2 regions of the Ferdinandcohnia sp. SAFN-114 genome follow, and region 1 is predicted to be linked to the other one. Evidence: riboswitches for the same ligand, from Rfam matches in the RefSeq annotation. Region 1 holds a riboswitch; the other holds the start of a gene.

Region 1 (4,057 bases):
GCTAAACAATCTAAAAGCATACGCATTTCAATTTTACGTATGCTTTTATCGCTTTTTCGCTTAAAAATAATACACAAATGGATATTTCTTACATTTTTAATCATAATTGAAATCAATTCTACCTTTTTTTGGAATTTACGCATGACTTCATATTGCTAAACAATCTAAAAGCATACGCATTTCAATTTTACGTATGCTTTTATCGCTTTTTCGCTTAAAAAATGATACACAAATGGATATTTATTACAGTCTTAATCTTAATTGAAATCGACTCTACCTTATTTTGGAATTTACGTATGACTTTATATTGCTAAATTATATAAAAGCATACGCATTTCAACTTTACGCATGCTTTTATCACTTTTTCGCTTAAAAACAATACACAAATGGAAATCTACTACATTTTTAATCTAAATTGAAATCAATTCTACCTTTTTTGTTAGTTATTTATTGTAATTCATTCGTATGCATGTAATGGTTTTTTTCTACGTAGTCTGAACTACAACACATACAAGTTTAGTCTCCTCAAGTTTCTTAGTAGTTTCGTTCTAGATATTTATTGAACGCGGGGTTTTTTAATACGATTCCAACAATGATAAATCCAAAAATAGATCCCACAATGGAGCTGAAAATAAACGATGGTATGAAGCCAAAAATGGCTGCATCCTGTCCAAGAATAAGCGTGGCAATTGGATAACAAGCAATTGCCCCTAAGATCCCTGTTCCAATAATTTCACCTGTCATTGCCATTGACGCCTTCTTAGTTTTTGTATAAAGGATTGCTGCTAAAAAAGCTCCTATCATACTTCCTGGAAAGGCAAATAAAGAGCCAGTCCCAAGCATGTTTCGAAGTAAAGATACAGAAAAAGCTTGAAGCACGGCGTATGCTGGACCTAAGATAACCGCCGACAAGACATTAATAAAATGCTGCATAGGAAATACTTTTGTGAAACCTATTGGAATTGCAAATAAATGACTTGTAACTGTTCCGATAGCGACAAGCATTGCTGTGAGTGTCATTTTTAGTGTTTTACTCAAGATGAATCCCCCATTACCGATTTAATTCATTACCAAACCGCCGTCAACAATAAGGTTTTGACCCGTTACCCCTTTACTCCAAGGTGATGCAAAGAAAAGAACTGCGTTTGCTACATCTTCCGGTGTTGTTACTTTTTGTAGTGGCGTAGATTCCTTTATCAATTGGAAAACCTCTTCAGACGTTGCCGAACTTGCATCCGTTGTTTGAAGTAATCCCCCAGAAATCATGTTTACGTTTATTCCATATGGACCAAGGTCTTTTGCCATGTTCCGAGTGAATCCTAAAAGAGCTGCTTTGCTAGTGTTGTAATCATGGTAAGCAACAACAGGATTTTGAAAGAGATTCGTGCCAATTGTTACAATACGTCCAAAGTCAAGCTCTTTCATGTCTGGAAGTGCTGCTTGTGTTGTATGTAAAGCTCCTTTTATTGCTCCCTCGAGCTGTGCGTGAAAATCCTCCCAAGAAATAGTTTCGGCGTTCTTTCTTGCGACTGGGTCAAAACGAAAATTGATTAAGGCATTATTTACAACGGTTGTTATAGGTTGATCAAAATATTTTTTCGCTTCAACAAATAAATTCTGTACTTGTTCACGATTTCTCACATCAGCTTGAATGGAGATCGCATTTTCACCGATTTCTTCTTGTAGAGAACGAGCTTTTGCTTCACTTTGAAAATAGTTGATTACTACCTTTGCCCCTTCATTCGCAAAAGCTTTTACGATTTCCTTTCCTAATCCTCGTGCACCACCGGTAACGAGAATAACCTGATTTTGTAGTTTCATTCTAGTAGCCTCCTCAAATAGAAAATAAGAAAAACGCAAAAAAACCAGTTCCACATAAATGGACCTGGTTTAAGGTATCAAGAAAAAATGGACATTTTCCACTCTACTTTCCTCCGCCGGTATAATCCGGATCAGGTCCAAAGGGTTAAAAAACGCACGCTTTTCTCTCAGCCCAATCGGGCACCCCTAGTAGTTACGAATATTCTTTCTATAAGGATAGTATGTACTTGCAAAAATGTAAAGGTATTTGATGAATTCAAGATTCTAAGATTCATTATATGGTATAATATGGATAACAGTCTGAATATTCAATTTATAGAAAGGGGTGCTGGGATGTTATTTTATTTAATGATCGCTCTATTTGCAGTAGGAATTGGAGCGATTGGTTGCGGTATTTTTATGTTTTTTGTAAAAATGGAAAAGAAAAAGGCGTTTATTATAAGTTTAATAGGATTATTCATTATTATAGTGACCATGGGTTCTGGTAATCTTCGCCCCTCCTATGAGAAAGAAACCTCCATAATCGTTCAGGAAGTTTCCGTATCGGCCGAAAAAAATGGTGATGGAAAATACAGTTGTAATGTAAGTGATCCATACAGCGTGTATCAGTTTTATAGCGAAGATAAAAAAGAGGTCGAGGATTTTTGCGCTCAATTTAGCAAAGGTGAAACATATGAAATCACATACCAGTTTAAATCTGGTAAATATACCATTTTAGGAGTAATTAAGTAAAGGCCGGGAGATTCCTGGCCTTAAATATATTTACTACCTTCTCTAACACTTAGCTTTTGCAGTGGTGTTTCATTTATAAATTGACGGACTGAATCTGGGTTTGTCTTTGAGTATTCGCGCAAAGCCCAGCCAATTGCTTTTTGGATGAAAAATTCTTTACTTGTTGCATTGGCTTTTATGTATTTGTACAGGATGTTTTCATTTGTTTCTTCCTTATATTTTAACTGGAAAAGAATTGATGAACGTGTAAGCCATAAATGCTCACCAAATGCCCAGCCTTCAATTGTTTCCTCTATAATACTAGGTGTTACTTTAGCTATATTTCCAACTATATGTGGTGAAAGAACATCGACAGTATCCCACCAAGATTTTGTAGTAATGAGCTCCTCGATAAAAGTTAAATGGCTACTATTGACTTTTTTTATAGATCTAACTAAATAATCCTGTGCAGCATATTGGTATTCCCGTTCATCCTTTTTCCACAACTGTGTAACAAGTTCAAGATTTAAATCCTTTTTTAATAATCCTGTTTCATTATAAAAATTACGTGTTAATTGTCTCCTTAAAGGTGTTTTTATTCCGAGAAACGGAAAATGGTTTTTCATATATTTTTGCATCGGTAACGCATTAGCGGGATTACTATGTTCTTCGAATAATGTAACGAGATGGTTTAAATCCTCCATTGTATTGCTCCTTTAAAAGATTTGGTATCCTCATTGTACTCGATGCTCCTATTCTTACAAAATAAAAAATACTATCTTTTCTATGTAAGTATACGTACGAAAAGATAGTATTTTAAATTCGTTACTTATTGCATTTTAATAGGTGTTACGACTGCAAATAGGTTTTCTGTTGGATTGTTGAGGTTGACTTCAATTACTTTATACCCTTCACTATCCTTGTAATCATTTGTAACTGGTGTTTTAATCTCGTTGCTCATTTTCCGTACTTCCCTTCTAACATTTTTCTCACACAATAAGTAGTATATGATGAGGTAACGAAAATGTGCTTTCTTTTAAAAAAAATTTTACTTTTATATTTTGGCTGTTTTCGCAAACTTTGTTGTTTTTATATCGTTGACTTCCGCTTCAGGTGGACGCTTTCCGCGGGCGTGGCTTGAGCCTCCTCGTCGCTACCGCTCCTGCGGGGTCTCAAGTCTCACGCTTTTCCCGCAGGAGTCGCCACCTTACGCTCCAATCAAATTGGTTTGCAATTTATTAACAAAAAGCAACAATCTTTTAGAAAAGAGCCTATATTTTTAATGCTTCATTTCCTACGCGCTCCATAAATTCCCTTACAACATCATTGTTTGCATTTTTACTGCTTAGTTTTAGCATGGCCCGTCCGACAAAATTAACTCCTATGTTTTGTCCTTCATATATGAATTTAGTGTGGGACTCGTCAATTTTTAGTAGGGTGAAAGTCGTAGTAATTTCAAATGCTTTCCCGAGTACAAAGCTTGTTTGCTTTAGCTTTTTGTTTTCGGTATTATCATATTGTGTCG
Region 2 (4,057 bases), on a different contig from region 1:
AATTTTTTTAACTGAGAGTGAACTTTTTAATGACTTCATACGTATTATTAGCGAAAAATAAAAAATAACAAATTTTCTCGGGGGAGAATTCAATGCATGGATGAAAAGGAACTAATTCGCAGTGCAAAGCGTGGTGACTCACTCGCGTTTGCAATGCTTTTTAAAGAACATTATCCTTTTTTAGTTAAGTATTTAATAAAAGTTACAATGAAACCTGATATTGCTAAAGACATCGCACAAGAGGCAATGATGAAAAGCATGGAAAAAATTAATATGTATAACGGTAAAGCAAAATTCTCCTCATGGCTCATAACAATTGCTACGAACTTATACATAGACACTATCCGCAAAAAGAAACGCGAACAAAATTATCAACAGGAGCAAGCATTACGAAAAATGAAGTGGCAATTCGAGAACCATTCTGAGGATTGGAATGATGTTCTTGATGCACTGGGAAGGCTTTCAGATGAAATTCGGATTCCAATTGTTCTCAAACATTATTATGGATATTCATATGAAGAAATCGCTGATATGCTTCATATCGCCATCGGTACTGTTAAATCAAGAATACATAATGGAATTCATACAGTGAGAAAGGAGTTGAGACCTAATGAAGAAAAACAAGCTAACTCTATTAAAAAACGAACAACGACTTGAAGAGGATCCAGAAACGATTCAAGATATAAATGAAGCACTCACTAAAATAGATCATCATTACTCGGTTTTCACTCCGGACCTACAAGTATTTGAACAAATGGTAGCAACTGCACAACAAAAACAAAAGAAGAAGTTTAGACGAGAACTGACCGCATTTATTTTGATTGCATTATTCATCATGACGGCTTTAATAACGTCATTTTTCCGTCTTCCTCTTGCATTTATTGTGATTCAAGGTATTGCAACAATTAGCTTTCCAGTATATAGCTTCTTTCGTTATCGAAAAAAGGTGATTGTACATGAATACGAATGATACTCTACTTATTATGGTGGCAGTGATTGCCCTTCTTATTCAAAGCTTTTGGTTGTTTTTAGATGCTCGAAAGCGGGGGCATAATTATTGGTTTTGGGGAATATGGGGATTAATTCAATCACCGTTGCCCCTTCTTTTTTATCTTATTATTGCAAGAAAAATTTATCGACGTAAAGCAGGTAGGGAATGATGAGGAATATTGCAAAATATATTGTATTAATGATAGCCATTGTTGGACAAATCGTAGGAATTGTATTTTTGTTTATTGATATTTCAAAGGCACTAACATTCTATGCCTTTTACATGGTTGCCATTATTCTATTATTTGCCCTATTAGTATGGGAACGAAAACGTGAGAAAGAGGAGGATGACGAAAATGATTATCGTGACTACTGATTTTGTACCTGGAAAAGAAGTAAAAGAACTTAAAGGATTTGCAAGAGGAGGTACAGTTCAGTCAAAGCATATTGGTAAAGATATAATGGCTGGATTAAAAACAATTGTTGGAGGAGAGATCTCCGATTATACTGAAATGCTAGAAGAAGCCCGCCAAAAAGCAATTGGTCGAATGGTGGAAGATGCAAAAGCAAAAGGAGCAAATGCAGTAATCGGGATGCGATTACAAACCTCAGCTGTTATGCAAAATGCATCTGAAATTATTGCATATGGAACAGCAGTTTATGTAGAGTAACTAGTAAAACTTAAAAAAGCCTTGATAATTATTTCCAACATGTTATGATTGGAAATAAGAAAAATTGCATAAATAATATTATTCCACTAGGGGTGCCTTTAAATAAGGTAAATGTATTAATGGTGTTATACCTTTGAATCGTTTACCGGAAGGCTGAGATTGAGGATTGTTTTATCATAACCTTGAGACCCTTAGAACCTGATCTGGTTGATACCAGCGTAGGGAAGTGGGTAGACGGGTCTCTTTATTTTTATTTGTCTAAATCCAAACCACTTTCTTTACGTTGGTAAAGAAGGTGGTTTTTTATTTTGCAAATAACAGTAAAGGGAGGAGAATTGAACATGTTATTTTCAGAAGAAATACGTAAAGAGGCAAACGATATTTGGGAGGCAAGCTTTGACCATCCATTTGTCACAGGGATTGGAGACGGTACATTACCAATTAAATGTTTCCGTTACTATGTCATGCAGGATGCCTATTACTTAACTCATTTTGCAAAAGTGCAATCTTTAGGCGCAGCAAAGGCGGAGGACTTACATACAACAAACAGGCTTGCTATTCACGCTCAAGGAACTTACGAGGCCGAACTAGCGCTGCATAAAAGCTTTTCCGGAAGACTTGGGATTACGGAGGAAGAAAGAAAAAACTTTAAACCCGCACCGACAGCATATGCATATACATCACACTTGTATAGAGCCGCATATTCAGGTCATTTGGGTGATGTAATTGCTGCTTTATTACCATGTTATTGGCTATATTATGAAATTGGTGAAAGACTTAAAGGTTGCAAACCAGAAGAGCCGATTTATCAGGAGTGGATTGCGGCGTATGGTGGGGATTGGTTTAAAGAACTAGTTGAAGAACAGATCGATAGAGTAAATGAATTGGCAGAAAAAGCGACGCAAGAGGATCGTGACCGCATGAAGGAACATTTTATGATTAGTAGTCAATATGAATACTCCTTTTGGGAAATGGCGTACAAATTAGAGAACTGGCCAGTTCAATCAAAACTATCTGTCTGAACGAAGGAGAAGAGGAGAGGTATTAATGAGCAAAGGATTAAAACTAACTGATATTTTGGTTACGATCGTAATCGCCATTGCATTTGGAATTGTTTATATTGTTTGGGGTTCTTTATATTATGTTGTAAAGCCGATTGGGCTGCACGCCGATCAGTTAATCTATGGAATGTGGTTTATTGCAGCGACTGTTGCGTATCTTGTGATTCGTAAACCTGGTGTTGCATTACTGGCAGAAATTGCAGCTGCCTCAGGTGAATTTATTTTAGGGTCTCCATGGGGCCTAACCGTTCTGCTGTACGGTGTTGTACAGGGGCTGTTTGCTGAAGCAGTGTTTATGCTCTTTCGATATAGAAAATATAATCTTGCTGTGGTCGTCTTGGCAGCAATAGCTTCTTGTCTAGGGTCAGTAATAATGGATTTTGCGTATGGAGAAATAGGTGACTTAGCTACCTGGAATCTCATTTTGTTCCTAGTTGCTAGATTCGTAGGTTCCATCTTGTTTGCTGGTGTTTTTGCTTATTACCTAGTTAGTGCCTTGGAAATGACAGGGGTAACAAAACTTGTACGCCCACTATCCAGCAGTGATTTTGATGCACTAGATCAAAAATAAAAGGGGATCGAATATGGAATCAATTGCCTTTGTAGAATACCTACGTTTAACATTTCCTGGAGATAAGTCCTTGCTTTTTAAGGACTTATCTTGCCATATTAAAAAAGGGGAGAAAATATTAATTCTCGGGCCTTCAGGTTGTGGAAAGTCAACAATTCTTCAAGTGTTAAGCGGGATTATCCCAAACTCGATAGAATTACCAATGAAGGTAGATAAGTTACAGATCCCCAAAGCATGGGGCTATGTTTTTCAGGATCCTGATTCACAGTTTTGCATGCCTTATGTTGATGAGGAACTTGCATTTGTCTTAGAAAATTTACAAATTCCTAGGGATCAAATGGATGAACGGATAAAAAGTCTTTTAGAGCAAGTTGGATTAGATTTGGAAGATATCCACACAAACATCCAAACCTTGTCAGGAGGAATGAAACAACGTTTAGCCATAGCATCTGTATTGGCATTAGAGCCAGACGTATTATTTTTAGATGAGCCTTCATCCATGCTTGATCCAGCTGGGACACAGGAAATTTGGGAAGTGATAAGAAATGTTATGGTGGATAAAACAGTGGTCATCGTAGAGCATAAACTGGAGCACGTCCTTCCAATTGTTGATCGAATAATCCTTTTCAACGAAGCTGGAGAGATTATTGCAGATGGATCTAAAACTGAAATTTTTTCTAATTATAAAACGGTCATCAACGAACAAGGTATTTGGTATCCAGGAGTCTGGGATCACTTTGTTCAAGACTTTAAATGGATGCAAT

The links. A riboswitch is a leader RNA that binds a small molecule or an ion and turns the genes downstream of it on or off. The one in region 1 is predicted to bind thiamine pyrophosphate.
Region 2: linked by a shared signal. The riboswitch ahead of tenA (thiaminase II) and the one ahead of ACR65M_RS23035 (3-oxoacyl-ACP reductase) in region 1 are both predicted to bind thiamine pyrophosphate.

What each region holds. Positions count from the first base shown of each region.
Region 1 covers NZ_JBPFDQ010000101.1:3,473-7,529, forward strand. Annotated here, with positions in the region: gene thiW (energy coupling factor transporter S component ThiW) at 535-1,038, opposite strand; gene ACR65M_RS23035 (3-oxoacyl-ACP reductase) at 1,060-1,821, opposite strand; TPP riboswitch at 1,913-2,019, opposite strand; gene ACR65M_RS23040 (hypothetical protein) at 2,155-2,553, shown strand; gene ACR65M_RS23045 (DNA alkylation repair protein) at 2,574-3,236, opposite strand; gene ACR65M_RS23050 (hypothetical protein) at 3,362-3,493, opposite strand; gene ACR65M_RS23055 (SRPBCC family protein) at 3,804-4,057, opposite strand, start outside.
Region 2 covers NZ_JBPFDQ010000066.1:23,865-27,921, reverse strand. Annotated here, with positions in the region: gene sigY (RNA polymerase sigma factor SigY) at 97-657, shown strand; gene ACR65M_RS18940 (YxlC family protein) at 611-970, shown strand; gene ACR65M_RS18935 (sigmaY antisigma factor component) at 957-1,160, shown strand; gene ACR65M_RS18930 (hypothetical protein) at 1,160-1,366, shown strand; gene ACR65M_RS18925 (heavy metal-binding domain-containing protein) at 1,347-1,661, shown strand; TPP riboswitch at 1,740-1,903, shown strand; gene tenA (thiaminase II) at 2,003-2,683, shown strand; gene ACR65M_RS18915 (ECF transporter S component) at 2,709-3,293, shown strand; gene ACR65M_RS18910 (ABC transporter ATP-binding protein) at 3,307-4,057, shown strand, end outside.